3 regions of the Rhizobium sp. SU303 genome follow, and region 2 is predicted to be linked to each of the others. Evidence: predicted binding sites of a transcription regulator. Region 2 holds the regulator's gene; each other region holds the start of a gene.
What was found. Region 2 encodes PhoB, which activates phosphate uptake and scavenging genes when phosphate is short. Its sites were predicted from a motif close to TGTCATNNANCTGTCAT; they were not measured.
Positions count from the first base shown of each region.

Region 1: a site for PhoB is predicted at 2,050-2,066, ahead of RlegSU303_RS22515 (NAD-glutamate dehydrogenase). Genes of this name have one in related genera too.
Region 3: a site for PhoB is predicted at 716-732, ahead of pstS (phosphate ABC transporter substrate-binding protein PstS). Genes of this name have one in related genera too.

Region 1 is NZ_CP088095.1:4,581,529-4,587,534, forward strand. Features, by position in the region: gene RlegSU303_RS22500 (GGDEF domain-containing protein) at 1-310, opposite strand, end outside; gene RlegSU303_RS22505 (carbonic anhydrase) at 408-1,049, opposite strand; gene pdxY (pyridoxal kinase PdxY) at 1,121-1,996, opposite strand; gene RlegSU303_RS22515 (NAD-glutamate dehydrogenase) at 2,273-6,006, shown strand, end outside.
Region 2 is NZ_CP088095.1:174,242-180,247, reverse strand. Features, by position in the region: gene RlegSU303_RS00905 (aspartate aminotransferase family protein) at 1-2, opposite strand, end outside; gene RlegSU303_RS00900 (GcrA family cell cycle regulator) at 423-956, shown strand; gene phoB (phosphate regulon transcriptional regulator PhoB) at 1,225-1,908, opposite strand; gene phoU (phosphate signaling complex protein PhoU) at 2,043-2,756, opposite strand; gene pstB (phosphate ABC transporter ATP-binding protein PstB) at 2,801-3,616, opposite strand; gene pstA (phosphate ABC transporter permease PstA) at 3,633-4,955, opposite strand; gene pstC (phosphate ABC transporter permease subunit PstC) at 4,952-6,006, opposite strand, start outside.
Region 3 is NZ_CP088095.1:2,125,948-2,131,953, forward strand. Features, by position in the region: gene RlegSU303_RS10665 (NAD(P)H-hydrate dehydratase) at 1-510, shown strand, start outside; gene pstS (phosphate ABC transporter substrate-binding protein PstS) at 863-1,954, shown strand; gene RlegSU303_RS10675 (Na/Pi cotransporter family protein) at 2,072-3,805, shown strand; gene RlegSU303_RS10680 (DUF808 domain-containing protein) at 3,921-4,940, shown strand; gene RlegSU303_RS10685 (magnesium and cobalt transport protein CorA) at 4,968-5,933, opposite strand.

The sequences.
Region 1 (6,006 bases), 610 kb from region 2:
CGCGGGAGGGCAGGCTGGCATAGAAAGCGCGGCGCTCGCGATCGAGCGTCGCCCGGCTTTGCTGCATGTCAATGGCAGTCCTGCTGCTGGGATGTGCGAGGTAGCGGCGGGTGGCGCCAATCTCAGTCAGAATCTCCGTGGCGGCGATCGACCCACCACGGGCAAGCACATCGGCGAATTGCCGGTCCTTTTCGAGGTTCTGGTATTGCTTGACCGAAGAACGTATGACGACAACGCCTTCAATGAGCATGAAGACGAAGGGCAGCATGATGGCGGCCAGGATAACCCTTTTGATTGTTTCGAACTTCATCGCCAATCGCCACGGTGATCAAAAACGTCGGTCGTGCGCGACCAATTGACGGCGAGCTTAACAACAATCCTTAAAAAACTGATAAACTGGCATGTCCCTAGATTTCGGGACGAATGAAATCGCGTGTCTCGGCGTCCATGACCCAGAGTTCACCGGTCGAAATGTCGAACCAGGCACCGTGGAGATGAATCTTTCCCGCTTCCTCGAGGGCCTTGATGTCGGGAAAGCTTCTGAGATTGTTGATCGAATTGCGGATGGAGACACGCTCCAGCGCCGTCTGCCGCTCGGCGGCCGTCATCACGTCGTTGCTCTGGATCTGCTCGGCGGCGGGTTTGACCAGCGACATCCAGCGGCCGATGAAATCGCCGGGCGACAATGGCTCGGCATTCGGATCGAGCGCCGAGCGGATGCCGCCGCAGCGGCCATGGCCCATCACGACGATATCCGAGACCTTCAGCACCTGCACGGCAAATTCGAGTGCGGCCGAGGTCGAATGAAAATGACCGTCCGGCTCGTAGGGCGGCACCATGTTGGCGACGTTGCGGATGACGAAGAGCTCGCCTGGGCCGGCATCGAAGATCAGCTCCGGTGCCGCGCGAGAATCCGAACAGGCAATGACAAGCGTATGGGGATTCTGACCGTTTTCGGCAAGCTGTCGATACCTGTCGCGGGCGTCGGCATAACGCCCGTTCATAAAGTTGCGATAGCCGTCCAGAAGGGGATTTGGAAAACGCTGCATGCTTCTGGATTAGCGCGCGCGGAAGACAAGATCAACTGCTGCACCGCAAAATGAACATATTGGCAGATGCGTCACTTTTTCCGCCGCTGCGCCGGGTGCACGAGGCGGCGCATCTGCACCATGGCCATCGGCGTCGAAAGGCTGGAAGCATCGCTTGCCAGCATCAACTCGTTGCTGCCGCGCTTGACGGCACGCGCAAGCACCTCGAAGACGCTGGCGGTGGCAAGCTGCAGCGCCTTTTCGTCCTCGATCCCGGAAAGCAGGCGCGACAGGAAAACGGCGGCAATGAGGTCGCCGAGACCATTCGGCGGGTTGTCGACAACGCGATGCTCGGCAAGAAGGGCGTGACGGCCGGAAAGATAGAGATTGCCGGTACCGCCCGCCATCATCGGCACCGCCGAAGTGACGAGCATGCGCGATGGTCCGAGCGCGAGCGCCGCCTCCATGATCGCGCTGTTGTCTTCGAGGGCTGCCCCCGAAAGCCATGCGAGCTCGTAGCGGTTCGGCGTCGCGAGCGAGGCGAGCGGAATGAGATGGTCGCGAATGGCCTCAGCGGTCGCTTCCGGCACATAAAGACCGCCAAGATCGCCCATGACGGGATCGCAGACATAGAGCAGCTCGGGATTGTTTTGCCTCAGCGCACCGATCAGCCGGGCGACGGAGCGCGCTTGGGCGGCATTGCCGAAATAGCCCGAAAGCACCGCCTTGACTTCGCCGATCCACGGCGCGCGGATCAGATCGTCGATTGCCGCATCGAAATCCGTTTCCGCAAAAGTCAGCCGCGTCGAGCGGCCGTGGCCGGGATGCCATGGCAGCACGATGGTCGGCAGGGCCCAGACCGGATGACCGAGCGTCTCCAGCGCAAAGACGGCTGCCCGGTTTCCGACCGAGCCCCGCACCACATGGCTGGAGATGACGATGACTGCGCCCGCTGCATTTTCCGACATGATACCCAAGATCCGAATGATGACGGCGTTTGATGATCTGTTTGACGCCACGCTGTCAACCATTCTTCATGCGGGCGTGGAAATGTTCGGCGGAACGAAAATCCGGAAGACGGGACTTTCGCTTTCACTTGGCGAAGAAAGCGGAAAATCTCTTACGATTTCTCTTTTCCAGCGCCAAAAAAGCGTCAAAACAATCCTCCGGACCTCTTTTTTAGAGATTTTTTCGAAGAATCTTCTGCTAGCTTGCGGAAAATCAGACATTGAGGGAGGCGATCCATGGCTGCCAGACACAATCCGAAACGGGAAAAGCAGATCGAAAGCGCGCGCAAGATCGCCAAGGCGACAGGCGAGGCGCATCTCGATCCGGAAATTCTCTTCGGCCGGGCAAGCAATGACGATCTCGAACTCTATACACCAGAAATGCTGGCGCTCTCCGCGGTGCATTCGGCAAAGGAACTTGCTGTCTGGAACGGCAAGGCGCCCCGCGTCAGCATCGACACGATTGCCGATGTGACGCCTGATGGCATCGCCGTCTCGGTGCTTTCAGTCACCGACCAGAACATGCCTTTTTTGTTTGAATCGGTCATGGGCGAAGTGACGAGCACCTATCGCGACCTGTTCATGGCCGTGCATCCCATCCTGATCATGGAAAAGGGCAAGGCGCCGACGACGTATTCCGCCGATCACCCGAGCGACCCGGCCAACCGCGTCAGCCATATCCAGCTTCATATTGCACCCCTCAACTCCGCCCAGGCCGCCGATCTCGTCAAACGCATCGAAAAAGTCCTCGAACAGGTCCGCCTGTCGGTTTCCGACTGGAAGCCGATGCTTTCCAAGATCGACGGAGTGATTGCCGAGCTCGCGGCCAATGGCGCCAGCCGGAAGAAGGTTGATCGCGACGAAGCCGTCGCTTTCCTGACCTGGCTGCGCGATGAGAATTTCACTTTCCTCGGCATGCGGGAATATGTCTATTCCGGCAAGGGCGCCGATGCCAGGGTCGAGCGCGATAAGGGTGCAGGCCTCGGCATCCTTTCCAACCCCGATGTTCTGGTGCTGCGCACCGGCAAGGACGCCGTGACGACGACGCCTGAGATCCTTGCCTTCCTCGACGGTCCCGACTTCCTGATCGTCACCAAGGCGAATGTTAAGTCGATCGTTCATCGCCGGGCCTATATGGATTATGTCGGCGTTAAGCGCTTCGACGCTGAGGGCAACGTCACCGGCGAATTACGCATCGTCGGCCTTTTCACGTCGACCGCCTATACCTCGCTCGCCTCCGAAATCCCGCTGCTGCGTTCCAAGATCGAGAAGGTGAAGGAACATTTCGGCTTCGACCCGATGAGCCATTCCGGCCGCATGCTCGACAACACGCTGGAATCCTATCCGCGCGACGATCTTTTCCAGATCGACACGACGCTGCTTGCAAGTTTTGCCGAACAGATCAACGACTTGGCCGATCGGCCGCGCGTCCGCGTCCTGCCGCGCATCGACCATTTCGACCGCTTCGTCTCGGTAATCGTCTACGTGCCGCGCGAGGAATATGACTCGATCGTCCGCGAACGGATCGGCACCTATCTGAAGACTGTCTATGACGGCCGTGTCTCCGCCTATTACCCGGCTTTCCCGGAAGGCGGCGTGGCGCGGGTGCATTTCATCATCGGCCGCTCGGGCGGCAAGACGCCACGCATTCCGCAGTCAAAGCTCGAGCAGGTGATCCGCGAGATCACGGCCCGCTGGGACGACCGTTTCGAGGCGCTGGCAGGCGCCAAGGCGCCGAAGATATCCGTCGACCAAGCCTTCCAGGATTCCTTCACGCCGGAGGAAACCGTGGCTGACCTCGCCGATATCGGTGCCTGCGCCGCCGGTGAGCCGCTGCGCATTCAGTTTTACCACCGTCAGGAAGAAGAGGGCCGCATCCTTTCCTTGAAGATCTTCCACGCTGGCGGCCAGCTGGCGCTGTCGCGCCGCGTGCCGCTTCTCGAGAATCTCGGCTTCAACGTCGTCAGTGAACGCACTTTCGACATCGGGGTGCCGGTCGCCGATGGAGAAAAAAAGCTCGTCGTGCTGCACGATATGGAGCTCGAGGCCCGCAATGGCGGTGAGATCGATCTGCAGCGTTACGGCGCCGCCCTCGAGGAAGGCTTCGTCGCCGCCTTCGCCGGCACGATCGACAATGACAGCTTCAACCGGCTGATCCTTTCGGCCGGGCTCTCGGCGCGCGAGACGAACGTGCTGCGCGCCTATGCGCGTTATCTCCGCCAGGCCGGCATCGCCTATTCGCAGGATTATATCGCCACGACGCTCGACAAATATCCCGGTGTCGCCGCTGCTATCTTTCGTCTCTTCCATGACACGCTCGACACCAGGCTTTCGGAGAAGGCCCGCGTCAAGAAGCTTGCCGAACTGCACCAGGCGATCGAGGCCGAGCTTGCCGACGTGCCGAGCCTCGACGACGACCGTATCCTGCGCCGCTACGTCAATATCGTCGATGCGACGCTACGCACCAATTATTTCCAGAAGAACCCGGATGGCTCGCCGAAACCGATGCTGGCCTTCAAGCTCGATCCGCATCTGGTGGACGGGCTGCCGCAGCCGAAACCCTTCCGCGAGATGTTCGTCTATGGCGTCGAGGTGGAAGGCGTACACCTGCGCTTCGGCAAGGTGGCGCGCGGTGGCCTGCGCTGGTCGGATCGCGCCGAGGATTACCGCACCGAGGTCCTCGGTCTCGTCAAGGCGCAGCAGGTCAAGAACGCGGTAATCGTGCCGGTCGGCGCCAAGGGTGGCTTCTATCCGAAGAAACTCCCCGTCGGCGGCAGCCGCGACGAGATCTTCAATGCCGGCCGTGAGGCTTACAAGACCTATATCCGCACGCTGCTTTCGATCACCGACAACATAGCAGGCGCCGATATCGTCCCGCCGAAGGATACCGTCAGGCTCGACGGTGACGACCCCTATTTCGTAGTCGCCGCCGACAAGGGCACAGCGACCTTCTCCGACACCGCCAATGCACTGGCGCAGGAAGCCGGCTTCTGGCTGGACGACGCCTTTGCTTCCGGCGGATCGGCCGGTTACGACCACAAGAAGATGGCCATCACCGCCCGCGGCGCCTGGGAAACCGCGAAACGCCATTTCCGCGAAATGGACATCGACATCCAGACGACGCCCTTCACCGTCGCCGGCGTCGGCGACATGTCGGGCGACGTCTTCGGCAACGGCATGCTGCTCTCTCCGAAGATCCGGCTCATTGCCGCCTTCGATCACCGCGACATCATCATCGATCCCGACCCCGATATGGAAAAGACGCTGACTGAGCGCCAGCGGCTTTTTGACCTGCCGCGTTCAAGCTGGCAGGATTTCGACAAGAGCGTACTGTCGAAGGGTGCAATGATCATTTCGCGCGCAGCGAAATCGGTCACGCTGACGCCGGAAGCGGTTGCCGCGATCAGCATCGACAAGGCCGTGGCCACGCCCTTCGAGATCATGACGGCGATCCTGAAGAGCCCGGTCGACCTGCTCTGGTTCGGCGGCATCGGCACCTATGTGAAAGCGCCGTCCGAAACCGACACCGAAGTCGGCGACCGCGCCAATGACCCGATCCGCATCACCGCGGTGGAGGTGCGCGCCAAGGTGATCGGCGAGGGCGCAAATCTTGGCGTTACTCAGAAAGGCCGCATCGCCTACGGTCTGAAGGGTGGGCGCTGCAATTCCGACGCCATCGACAACTCAGCCGGCGTCAATACCTCGGACGTCGAGGTCAATATCAAGATCGCGCTGGCAGCCGCCATGCATGACGGACGCCTGACGCGCGCAAAACGCGACCAGCTTCTTTCCTCGATGACCGGCGAAGTGGCGACTCTGGTGCTGCGCAACAACTACCTGCAGTCGCTGGCGATCTCGCTGACGGAACGCAAAGGCACGGCAAACGGCCTGGAACTTGCGCGCTTCATGACGGTTCTAGAAGGCGCCAAGCAGTTGAACCGCAAGGTGGAGACTCTTCCGGACGACCAGAC
Region 2 (6,006 bases):
ATGGCGCGATCTCCATCAAAGTTGGCGGGCAATGACTCCGGCTAAGGAAACCATGCCCGAAAAATTAAAAATGCCGCCTTGCGGCGGCGACTGGCACTATTTCCTTTTCGCGCTGCAATGTCAACAAAACGGCGCCCTTAGCGTATGCAGCACAGGTGTACAGCGGCGTTTTCAGTCTTCAACAGGCATTATTGCAGAAATGCCACGCAGGGGCAGCAAGTTGGGGAAAACTACGAATTCGATTCATCCGGATTCATGCGACTCTTGTCACGGAGTCAGCCTCACACTAGGTTAAAGATCAATTACTAGACTGCATGCGGCGGAACTAGTCACCAAAATTGATCAAGCGTTTCTTGTTTCGGAGCTCCCGGGACAACGGTGAGGGATTCTGCCATCACCAACGCAAAAGGTGGAGACAGGGCATGAACTGGACAGACGAGCGGGTCGAGAAACTCAAGAAGCTTTGGGCCGAAGGACTGAGCGCCAGCCAGATTGCTGCGCAGCTTGGCGGGGTCAGCAGAAACGCGGTCATCGGCAAAGTGCACCGGTTGTGCCTTCCCGGCCGTGCCAAGGCCGGCGGCACCAACACTGCGGCGCGAACGCCGAAGCGCAACACATCGGCGCCGCGCGCACCGAACTACACCTCCCGGATCACGACCCGCACCGTCACCCGCCAGCAGGGCGCGACGATGCTGAAGGAAGAGATCGAGATCGAAACGATCGAGGAAATGGAATACGTGCCGAGAGGCAACGTGGTCGTGCCGATTTCGCGCCGCCTCGGCCTGACGGAACTGACCGAACGCACCTGCAAGTGGCCGGTCGGCGATCCGCTGAAGGACGACTTCCATTTCTGCGGCTGCGAATCCCCCGACAATTCGCCTTATTGCGGCTATCACCAGAAGCTCGCCTACCAGCCGGTCAACGAACGCCGCCGGGCAGCAGCGCGGGCAAGCTGAACGACAACCATCGTCAGAATGCAGAAAACGGGCCGAGTGGCCCGTTTTTTTATGCGCGTGGATGGAAGCGCTCGGGCATCCGAATTGCTTGTAAGGTTTCCTCCGTTATGCTCGGCCTTGTGCCGAGCATCTGACCACCCCAACTACTTTTGCCAAAAATCCTTTATTTTCAAATGCTTAATTTGGCGTGCGCAGATCCTCGGCACAAGGCCGAGGATCACGTCGCAGGTTCTGCCAGGGTTTTGTCAGCAGGCTCAGATGGAAGCCCTCAGGCTTCCATCGAATAACCGGCGCCGCGGACGGTGCGGATGACGTCCTGCATGTTGGAAAAATTCAGCGCCTTGCGCAGGCGCCCGACATGGACGTCGACGGTGCGCTCGTCGACATAGATATCGTGGCCCCAGACGCCATCGAGAAGCTGCGAGCGGGAGAAGACCCGGCCCGGCGACGACATCAGGAATTCCAGCAGGCGGAATTCGGTGGGGCCGAGGCGGACTTCGCGGCTCTTGCGATGGACGCGATGGGTTTCGCGGTCGAGCTCGATATCGCCGCATTTCAGCACCGTCGACAGCACCTCGGGACGCGCGCGGCGCAGCATCGCCTTGACGCGGGCAACGAGCTCGGGGGTCGAGAAGGGCTTGACGACATAATCGTCGGCACCCGTCGACAATCCGCGGACACGCTCGCTCTCCTCGCCGCGCGCCGTCAGCATGATGATCGGCAGTCGCTCGGTTTCCGGCCGCATGCGCAGGCGCCGGCAGAGCTCGATGCCGGAGACGCCCGGCAGCATCCAATCGAGGATGAGAAGATCGGGCGTGCGCTCCTGGAGCCTCATTTCGGCTTCGTCGCCACGAAGGATGGTATCGACCTCGAAGCCTTCCGCTTCGAGATTGTAGCGAAGAAGCACGCTGAGGGCTTCCTCGTCTTCAACAACTGCAACTCTCGGGATCATGCGTGTCGGTCTCCTCGCGCATCATCCTTAAATCAGGGGTGATTTAAGCAATTCATCCTGCGCAAATTCAGAAATTGGCTGCGACCTCTTTGCGCGCCCCGGACGGGCGCGCACGCAACTAATTGTGCGGGCGGTTATTCCGTGACCGCACCGACGGTGTTGGCGCTGTCGTCCTTCGGACGATCGCCTTCCGGCTGTGCGCCTGTCGTCATGTAAAAGATCGTCTCGGCGATGTTGGTGGCATGGTCGCCGATGCGCTCGATATTCTTGGCGCAGAAGAGAAGATGCGTGCAGCTGGTGATGTTGCGCGGATCTTCCATCATATAGGTCAGAAGTTCGCGGAACAGCGAGGTGTACATCGCGTCGATCTCGTTGTCGCGTTCACGGATCGCATTCGCCTTGTCGGCTGAACGATTGGTGTAGACATCGAGTACTTCCTTGAGCTGGACGAGCGCCAGCTCGGACAGATGCTCGAGGCCGCGGGCGAGCTTACGGGGAACGCCGGTGCTTTGGACGGCGATGACGCGCTTGGCGGTGTTTTTGCCGAGGTCGCCGACGCGTTCGAGATCGGCGGCGATGCGGATCGAACCCATGATTTCACGCAGGTCCGAGGCCATCGGCTGACGGCGGGCGATGGTGACGATCGCCTTGTCGCCGATTTCGCGTTCGGCGTGATCGAGGATCACATCGTCGGATATGACCTTCTGCGCCAGTGCGGTATCGCCGTTGACGAGGGCGCGGACGGCTTCGCTGACCATCTGCTCGGCCAGGCCGCCCATTTCGGAAATCCGCCTGGACAGGAACTTCAGATCATCATCGTAGGCAGAAAAAATATGTGTCGATGCCATGGGGCTTTATCCTCGAATAACGGGAAGGCTTGGTGTCGCCAAAATCAACCGAAGCGACCCATGATGTAGTCCTGGGTGCGCGGATCGTCGGGATTGGTGAACATCTTGTCGGTGTCGTTCTCCTCGACGAGATTGCCGAGGTGGAACATGGCGGTGCGCTGCGAGACACGCGCGGCCTGCTGCATGGAGTGGGTGACGATGACGATCGTGTAGTTCTCGCGCAGCTCGTGGATCAGTTCCTCGACCTTGGCGGTGGCGATCGGATCGAGCGCCGAGCAGGGCTCGTCCATCAGGATGACTTCAGGGCTGACGGCGACGGCACGCGCAATGCAGAGGCGCTGCTGCTGACCGCCCGACAGGCCGGTGCCGGATTCATGCACGCGGTCCTTGACCTCGTTCCAGAGGCCGGCGCGCTGCAGGCTGGTCTCGACGATCTGGTCGAGATCGGCCTTCGACTTGGCAAGGCCATGGATGCGCGGGCCGTAGGAGACGTTTTCATAGATCGTCTTCGGGAACGGGTTCGGCTTCTGGAAGACCATGCCGACGCGGGCGCGAAGCTCGACGACGTCAATATCGGGATCATAGACATCGTCGGTATCAAGCGTGATCTTGCCGGTGACGCGGCAGCCGTCGATCGTATCGTTCATGCGGTTGAGGCACCGCAGGAAGGTCGACTTGCCGCAGCCGGACGGGCCGATCAGAGCGGTTACGGTGTTTTCGCGGACGTTCAGGTTCACATCGAAAAGCGCGCGCTTCTCGCCGTAGTATACCGAGACATCCTTTCCGATCATCTTATAAGGGACGTTGCTCATCTTCTGATCCAGCGCCTTTTCAACTGCAGCTTCCGTCAACATGTTCATGATCTTGTAACTCCGTTTACCAGCGGCGCTCGAAGCGACGACGCAAGAGGATGGCGCCCATGTTCATGACGATCAGGAACAGGAGCAGGACGATGATGGCACCCGAAGTACGCTCAACGAAGGCACGTTCGGCCTCGTTGGCCCACATATAGACCTGTACGGGCAGAGCCGTCGAGGGATCGAGCGGTGTCGTCGGCGCATTGGCGACGAAGGCGACCATGCCGATCAGGAGCAGCGGCGCGGTTTCGCCGAGCGCGTGCGCCAGGCCGATGATCGTGCCGGTCAGGATGCCCGGCATGGCGAGCGGCAGCACATGGTGGAACACCATCTGCATCTTCGAAGCGCCAAGGCCGAGCGCTGCGGCGCGGATCGACGGCGGCACGGCGCGCAGTGCCGCACGCGTCGCGATGATGATCGTCGGCAGGGTCATCAGCGTCAGCACCAGGCCGCCGACCAGCGAGGCCGAGCGCGGCAGGCCGATGAAATTGATGAAGACGGAAAGACCGAGCAGACCATAGACGATCGAAGGCACCGCGGCGAGGTTGTTGATGTTGACCTCGATCAGGTCCGTCAGCTTGTTCTTCGGCGCGAACTCCTCGAGATAGATCGAGGCGGCGACGCCGATCGGCAGAGCGAGCACGAGCACGATCAGCATCAGGTAGAGCGAGCCGATCAGGGCGACGCCAAGGCCTGCGGCCTCCGGACGGCTGGAATTGCCGTTGACGAAGAGGCCGGTGTTGAACTGCTTGTGGAGCGCGCCGCTCGCCTTCAGTTCGTTCATCCAGCCGACCTGCTTGTCGTTGACCTTGCGGTTCTTCTCATCGACCGAGAGGTCGATCTGGGCCTTGTTGGCGCTGTCGACATTGGCGTCGGCGAGCACCGTGACATTGACCGTCTTGCCGATGATCGACGGATCGGCAATCACCATATCGCGCAGCTGGATCGGCGCGCTTTTCGACAGCATGGCGGATGCATCGCGCACGTCGGGACGGCTCGAGGCATTGATGTTCAGCTGCTTGACGATCGCGTCACGCAGGAGAACCGGATAGTTGGCGGCGATCAGCACCGAAGGGTCGGTCGCACGCTTATTGTCGGGGTCGATCGTCTTCTCGACGAATTCGATCGGCAGGGTGATCGCCGTCTGCTGGAAGGCGGTATAACCTTTGCCGATTACCGTCCACAGCAGGATGAAGAGGAAGACGAGGCCGAAGGTGATGGCGGCGATGCCATAGGCCTGGAACCGGCGCTCGGCGGCATAGCGGCGCTTGATGCCGATATCGCGGCGCGCGGGCGCCTTGGAAACGGTGACGCCTGATGTGGGAGAAACAATATCCGTCATTCGTACTGCTCCCGGTATTTGCGCACGATGTAAAGCGCATAGATATTGAGGCAAAGCGTGATGCAAAACAGCGTGATGCCAAGGGCAAAGGCAACCAGCGTCTGCGGCGAGGTGAACTCAAGGTCGCCGGTCAGCTGGTTGACGATCTTGACCGTCACCGTCGTCATCGGCTCGAACGGGTTGATCTGGATGCGGGCGGCCACACCGGCGGCCAGCACGACGATCATGGTTTCGCCGACGGCGCGCGAGGCAGTCATCAGCAACGCGCCGACGATGCCGGGAAGGGCTGCGGGCAAGACCACCTTCTTGACGGTTTCGGAGCGTGTGGCACCAAGACCGAGCGAACCGTCACGCAGTGACCGCGGCACGGCGGTGATGATATCGTCCGACAGCGAGGACACGTAAGGGATCAGCATGATGCCCATGACGATACCGGCCGTCAGAACGCTCTGCGCCTGAATGAAATTGCTGTAGTTGCCGGACAGAAGGCCGCTGACCTGGGCGGAGAAATCGCGCAGGAACGGACCGACGGTGACGAGCGCGAAGAAGCCGTAGACGATCGTCGGAATGCCGGCGAGCACTTCCAGCAGCGGCTTGGCGATCGAGCGCACCTTCATCGAAGCGTATTCGGCCATGTAGATGGCGGCAAAGAGGCCGACCGGCACGGCGACCAGCATGGCGACCAGGCCGATATAGATCGTACCGAGCAGCAGCGGGATCAGGCCGAACTGACCGAAGGACGAGCTGCCGGCGCCGGCAAAGCGCGGATCCCAGACCGTGCCGAAGAAGAAGTCCATGGCGGGAACGGCCGTAAAGAAGCGGGCGGCTTCCGACAGCATGGAGAGCACGATGCCGATCGTCGTCAGAATGGCGATCGAAGAGGCGAGCAGCAGGCCCCAGAGCATGACGCGCTCGACCCGGTTGCGGGCGCGGAAGCGCGGAGCGATGGAGCGCAGCGCATAGAAGGCGCCGGCAATGGCGAGCGCGAAGACGATCGCCGTCATGGCGATGCGGCTCGTCAAGCTCATGGCGTTGAGCGTCCTGGCGGCGT
Region 3 (6,006 bases), 2.0 Mb from region 2:
GGTTTCGGCATCGGCGCCAGGGCGCGCGGCTTCGTCTCGGCCCTTGCCGATTGTCACCTGGTGCTCGATGCCGACGGCATCTCCTCGTTCAAGGACGATCCGCAACAGCTGTTTGATCTTTTCCGGGGTGAGCCGCGTCTGGTGCTGACGCCGCACGAGGGCGAATTCGCGCGGCTCTTTCCCGATATCGGCGGCGACGATGGGCTCGGCAAGGTGGAAAAGGCTGTGGCCGCCGCCCGCCGCGCCAATGCCGCGATCATTTACAAAGGCGCCGATACCGTCATCGCAGCACCCGACGGACGTGCGCTCATCAATACCAACGCTCCCGTCTGGCTTGCCACCGCCGGTTCCGGCGACGTGCTTGCCGGCATCATCGGCGGCTTGCTCGCCCAGGGCCTACCGGCCTTCGAGGCCGCCGCCGCCGGCGTCTGGCTGCACGGCGAGGCCGGGCAACGCGCCGGCAAGGGGCTGACGGCGGAAGAGCTTGCAGCCGAGGTATTGCCGATTTAACGCCGCCGCATCCTCTGCACCTCGAACGCAGATGCAATCCGCACCGTCCCGGACATGTCTGGCCGTGGCGCGGGCTGCGTTGTTTTACCATTGTAAATGCGGCCGATGTGTCAATTGAGTGACGGTTTTATTTCGAATTTTTAGAGCGACATCGATCAGCCAAAGAATGTCCTGCGCCGAGAATCAGCAACCCGCAAAACTAAACTGTCATTAAAATGTTAATGAATGGAAATACTTAGTCGTGTCAGGAATTCCTGTCGGCTGGAACACGAGTTCGCACAGTGGGTCCTGAGCTGATCTGGTTTGAATTCAGATCGAAGTGCGCAGTCAACGGTTACGAGGGGAAGCGCCGATGGAACGTTTTTTTCGGCAAGTCCACAGAGTAACGACCGCCGCCTCCGGCTTTGCCGGACTTGCGGCAATTGTCGGTTCACTCTTCATCGCTCCTGCAGCCATGGCCGAGCCCATTCGCGGCGCCGGCTCCACATTCGCGGCACCCATCATCGCGAAGTGGGCGGAGATCTACGAGAAGGCGCGGATGGATGACGGCGACTTCAGCTCACCCGATTGGACGGTAGACTACGAGCTCGTCGGTTCGCTGGCAGGTCTGATGCGCCTTGATCAGCCGGAGCTGGATTTCGCTGCGACCGATGTGCCTGTCTCTCACGACGAACTTTTGAAGCATGGCCGCCAGCAGTTTCCGATCGTGCTCGGCAGCGTGGCGATTGCCGTCAATCTTGACGGTATCGACAAGGGCCGTATCAACCTGACTGGCCCGCTGCTTGCGAATATCTATCTCGGCAAGATCCAGTCGTGGGCCGATCCTGCCATCAAGGCGATCAACCCGGAGATCAGCCTTCCGGATCAGAAAATCAGCCCGGTTACCCGCAAGGACGGATCAGGCACCACCTTCATGTTCACCGAATTCCTCTCCTCGGCAAGCCCGGAATGGAAGGCGGCACATGGAGCGGATACGCTGATCGCCTGGCCTGTTGGGACGAGTGTCGAGGGAACCGGGGATCTCATTCGCGCGGTGCAGGCAACCAAGGGGGCGATCGCCTATGCCGATTTTGGCCAGGTCGAGCGTGCAAACCTGCCCTATGCCGCTGTTCAGAACAAATCCGGCCAGTTCGTAAAACCGGGACCGGATGGTGTGCGTGCTGCGGCCATCACCGCCTCATGGGATGAAGCGAAAGATTTTTCGGTGTCGCTCACGGATCAACCGGGAGAGGCGGCCTATCCGATCAGCGGGGCGACATTTGCGGTCGTTCCAATGAAGGGACAGGCGCCCAATCGCTATCGCCGTGTGCATGATTTTTTCCGTCTGGCGTTCGAGATAGGCAGTAAGGACGCGGAGGCGCTTGGCTATGTGCCTTTGCCGCCGCAGCTCGTCAGTCAGATCGTCAAATACTGGCTGAAGCAGGATGCATCCGCGAGCCAGTAATTCGTTCGGACGCGCATGATACGCGGCCGGGGCATCCCCGACCGCATGAAATCGGGCATGTGAGACGCGGGGGCGTCGTTGAAGCGCGCCATTTTGGGCGCCAAGGGGGTAAGGCTAGTGAACATCGACATTTTCAAGGATATTCTTGTGCCTGTTATCGGCGGGCTGGGGATATTCATGCTCGGTCTGGAGTTCATGTCGAACGGCATCCAGGCACTCTCCGTCAACAAGATGCGCGCATTTCTCGCGAGAGCCGCAGGCACGCCGATCAAGGGCGTCATCGCGGGAACGCTCATCACCGGTGTCATCCAGTCATCGACGGCAATGACGGTCATGGTCGTCGGCCTCGTCAATGCCGGCGTTGTCGGCTTGCGTCCGGCGATCAGCGTCATCATGGGCGCCAACGTAGGAACGACGCTCGGAAACGGCCTGATCGCCTTGCCGCTCGGTCCCCTTGGCCTGATCTTTGCGGGCGTTTTTTCGCTGGTTTACTGCTTTGCCAAGAGCGAGCGGATCCGCAACGTCGCGCTTGCCTGCATGGGCTTCGCGCTGATTTTCTACGGTCTCAATCTGATGACCGGCGGCCTTCGGCCGCTGCGCAACATACCGGAGGTCATGGACGTTCTGTCCACGCTGACCGCCGACTCCTACTATAACCTGATCAAATGCGTGCTGATCGCTGCCGGCGTCACCGCGATGATCCACTCCTCTTCCGCGACGATCGGTATCGTCATGGGGCTCGGTGCGGCCGGTGTCCTTGATTGGACGACGGCGGTTGCCTTCTCGCTGGGTGCGGACCTCGGAACCACGATCACCTCCTGGATTGCCTCGCTCAATCTGTCGAAGAACGCCAAACGCGCTGCCTACGCCCATATGTCCTTCAACATTATCGGCGTCTGCATCACGGTGCCCTTGTTCTTCGTCTCGATCGACGTTCTGGCATGGGCGATGCAGTGGTTCGGCGGCGATCCCGGTATTCCGGTCATAGTCGAGGGCAAGGAAACATTTCCGCTGGTTCCAGTCGCTGTCGGTCTCTATTCGACCTTCTTCAACGTCTTCAACACAGCGCTGCTGTTTCCTTTCGTCAGCGTCTTCGAACGTGTCTTGTCGCGTATTGGCCGCACCGATGCGGAGGATGTTGAAGATTACTCGACGCCGAAATTCCTCGACCGCAGGCTCACCAGCGATTTCGCGCGGGCCGTTCCGGCCGTCCAGCAGGAGACCGCGCGTCATCTGCAGGCCGGCGCGATGTTCCTGGATATTGCCCGGTCCGCCAAGTCGGCTCCATCAGATCCGGGCGAACACTATCTCGCCACCGATATCCTCAGCCGTGACATTCGCGATTATACCGCATCGCTGATGAAGGAGGATCTGCCTTACGAGCAACTCGATCTTGTCGCCAGCCTGATCGAGGAGGCGGATTTCACCGCTGCGTTGACGGAATCGATGCATCAGGTTGCCCGGCGCGTGAAGCGTGAAAAATTCAGCGAGCCCGCGTTGGCGATCGTCAACCAGGCATTGAGCAAGCTCGATGCCTCTTTGCAGGAAATCATGCCCGACTACGGCGTGGTTCGTCCCTCCATGCCGGCCGGCCATGTCAGCCTTCCCACCGTCACCGAACTTCGGGCTCAGACACTGGCGCTTGGCCCGAATGCCGGCGCGGCTGAACGCGGCACGATCCTGGCGCTTCTCGGCTCCGTCGAGCGCGCGGAGATTCTGATCCGCCGCATCGACGAGGAGCGCAAATCCGTGAACCGGCAGAGCGTTCTGTCGCGGGCCTCTCAGAAACGGGAACGGCAGGTCCGTCCTCCGCTGGACGAGGGTGGGTTGAGCCCGATGCCGGCTGAATAACGGCCATTGTCGTTACGATCTGTGCGTGGCATCTTCCCGGCGGAGGATGCCACGTCTCGTTGGATACGGGCTTTCCGTTTTGCTGTGTAAGTCTGTCTTCCCGACGGAGGCTCGAATGAGTGTTGGCCTGATCGCCCTTCTTGATGATATCGCGGCATTGGCCAAGGTGGCTGCGGCGTCGCTCGACGACATTGCCGGCCAGGCGGCCAAGGCAGGCGCGAAAGCGGCTGGTGTCGTCATTGACGATGCGGCGGTCACGCCGCGTTACGTCACCGGATTTTCGGCAGCGCGCGAACTGCCGATCATCGGCAGGATCGCGCTCGGCTCGCTGAAGAACAAGCTGCTGATCCTGCTTCCCGCAGCGCTTATCCTGAGTCTTGTCGCCCCGCAGGCGATCACGCCGCTGCTGATGATCGGCGGGCTTTACCTCTGCTACGAAGGCGTCGAAAAAGTCTACGGGCTGGTGCTGCCGCATGCGGCCCACGCCCATGAATCGGCACTCGAGGCGACGAGCCTCGATGCCAAATCGATAGAAGACGAGAAGGTTGCCGGCGCAATCAAGACGGATTTTATCCTGTCGGCGGAAATCATGGCGATTACGCTCGCCGCGGTGCCGTCAGGCGGCATGTTCACCCAGGCCCTCATCCTCGCCGTCGTGGGACTGGGCATCACGGTCTTGGTCTATGGCGGAGTGGCGCTTATCGTCAAGGCCGATGATCTGGGTCTGATGCTGGCGCGTGTGCGCACGGCCTCTCCGATCGGCGCCTTCTTGCGTTCGATCGGAAAGGGGCTTGTCACAGGCATGCCTTATTTTCTGAAGCTGCTCGGCATCGTCGGCACGGCCGCCATGATCTGGGTCGGCGGCGGCATCATCGTTCACGGCCTCGAATCCTATGGCCTCGGCGGCCTTGCACATCTGATCCATGATGCCGGGGAGGCGACCGCGCATGCCATTCCCGCTCTGGCATCCGTGCTCAGTTGGATCGTCGAGGCCGCAGGAGCGGGCATCGTCGGTATCGTCGCCGGCTTGATCGCTATTCCGGTCGCCGGCTACATCGTCTCGCCGGTCTGGCGGTACCTCAAATCGCTCCTGCCGCGCCGCCGGAAAGAGGCGCTGGCGGACGGGGAAAAATAAAGCCTGCCGGTATCGGCGAGCAAGGCGTCATATCCAGCGGGCGCGCCTGAAACGGATGAAAAGCGCGATGCACATGACGGCGATGACTGCCAGGACGATAAAATAACCGTAGCTGGTTTTCAGCTCGGGCATATTGTCGAAATTCATGCCGTAGATGCCGGCGATTGCCGTTGGAACGGCGAGAATGGCAGCCCAGGCCGCCAGCTGCCGGGTGATCGTGCCCTGTCTTTGCTGTTCAAGCAGATTGCTCGCTTCGAAAACCGATGTGATCACGTCGCGCAAGCTTGCAACCATCGTCTCGACACGGTGCATGTGCTGAAGCGCATCGCGGAAATAGGGCTTCGCTTCCCTGTCAAGCGACGGCAGGTCGAGATGGTAGAGCTTGCCGCAAAGGTCGAGCATCGCGTCCAGCACCCGCTGAAACAGAATGACTTCCCGGCGCAACTTGAAAATGCGGGCGATCTGGCTGCGGTCGAGAAACGCGTCGAGCATTTTTCGTTCCATGTCGAAAACGGAATCCTCGATCGTGCGCACGATGGGAAGATAGCCGTCGATGATGAAATCGAGAATGGCATGCAGAATATAATCGGTGCCGTGGCACAGCGTCTTCGGCGAAGTCTCCAGCCGGCCGCGCAGCTCTCCGTGCCCGCGCTCGGAACCATTCCGCACGGTGATGATATAGCGCTTGCCGACGAAAATTGCGGTTTCCCCGTAGGTGATATGGTCTCCCTCGAGCTGCGCCGTCTTTGCGATGACGAACAGCTGGTTGTCATAAACGCTGAGCTTTGGCATCTGCAGGGAACTGAGCGCATCGGCGATCGAGAGTTCGTGAAGGCCAAAACGGCTTTGCAGCAGTAGGAGTTCGTCCCGGCTGGGCTTGTGCAGGCCGATCCAGATGAATTCGTTATCCATCGCCGGAATGGAGGCAGCCTCGAAAGGGACAGCCTCGACCCGGCGTCCGTCGCGATAGAGATAGGATGCGGCAACGCTCATGCGGGCTCCCGGGTTACCACGCTCATGATGCCCTCATGCAATGCGTGTCTGACGATGTGATACCCACAAGGTC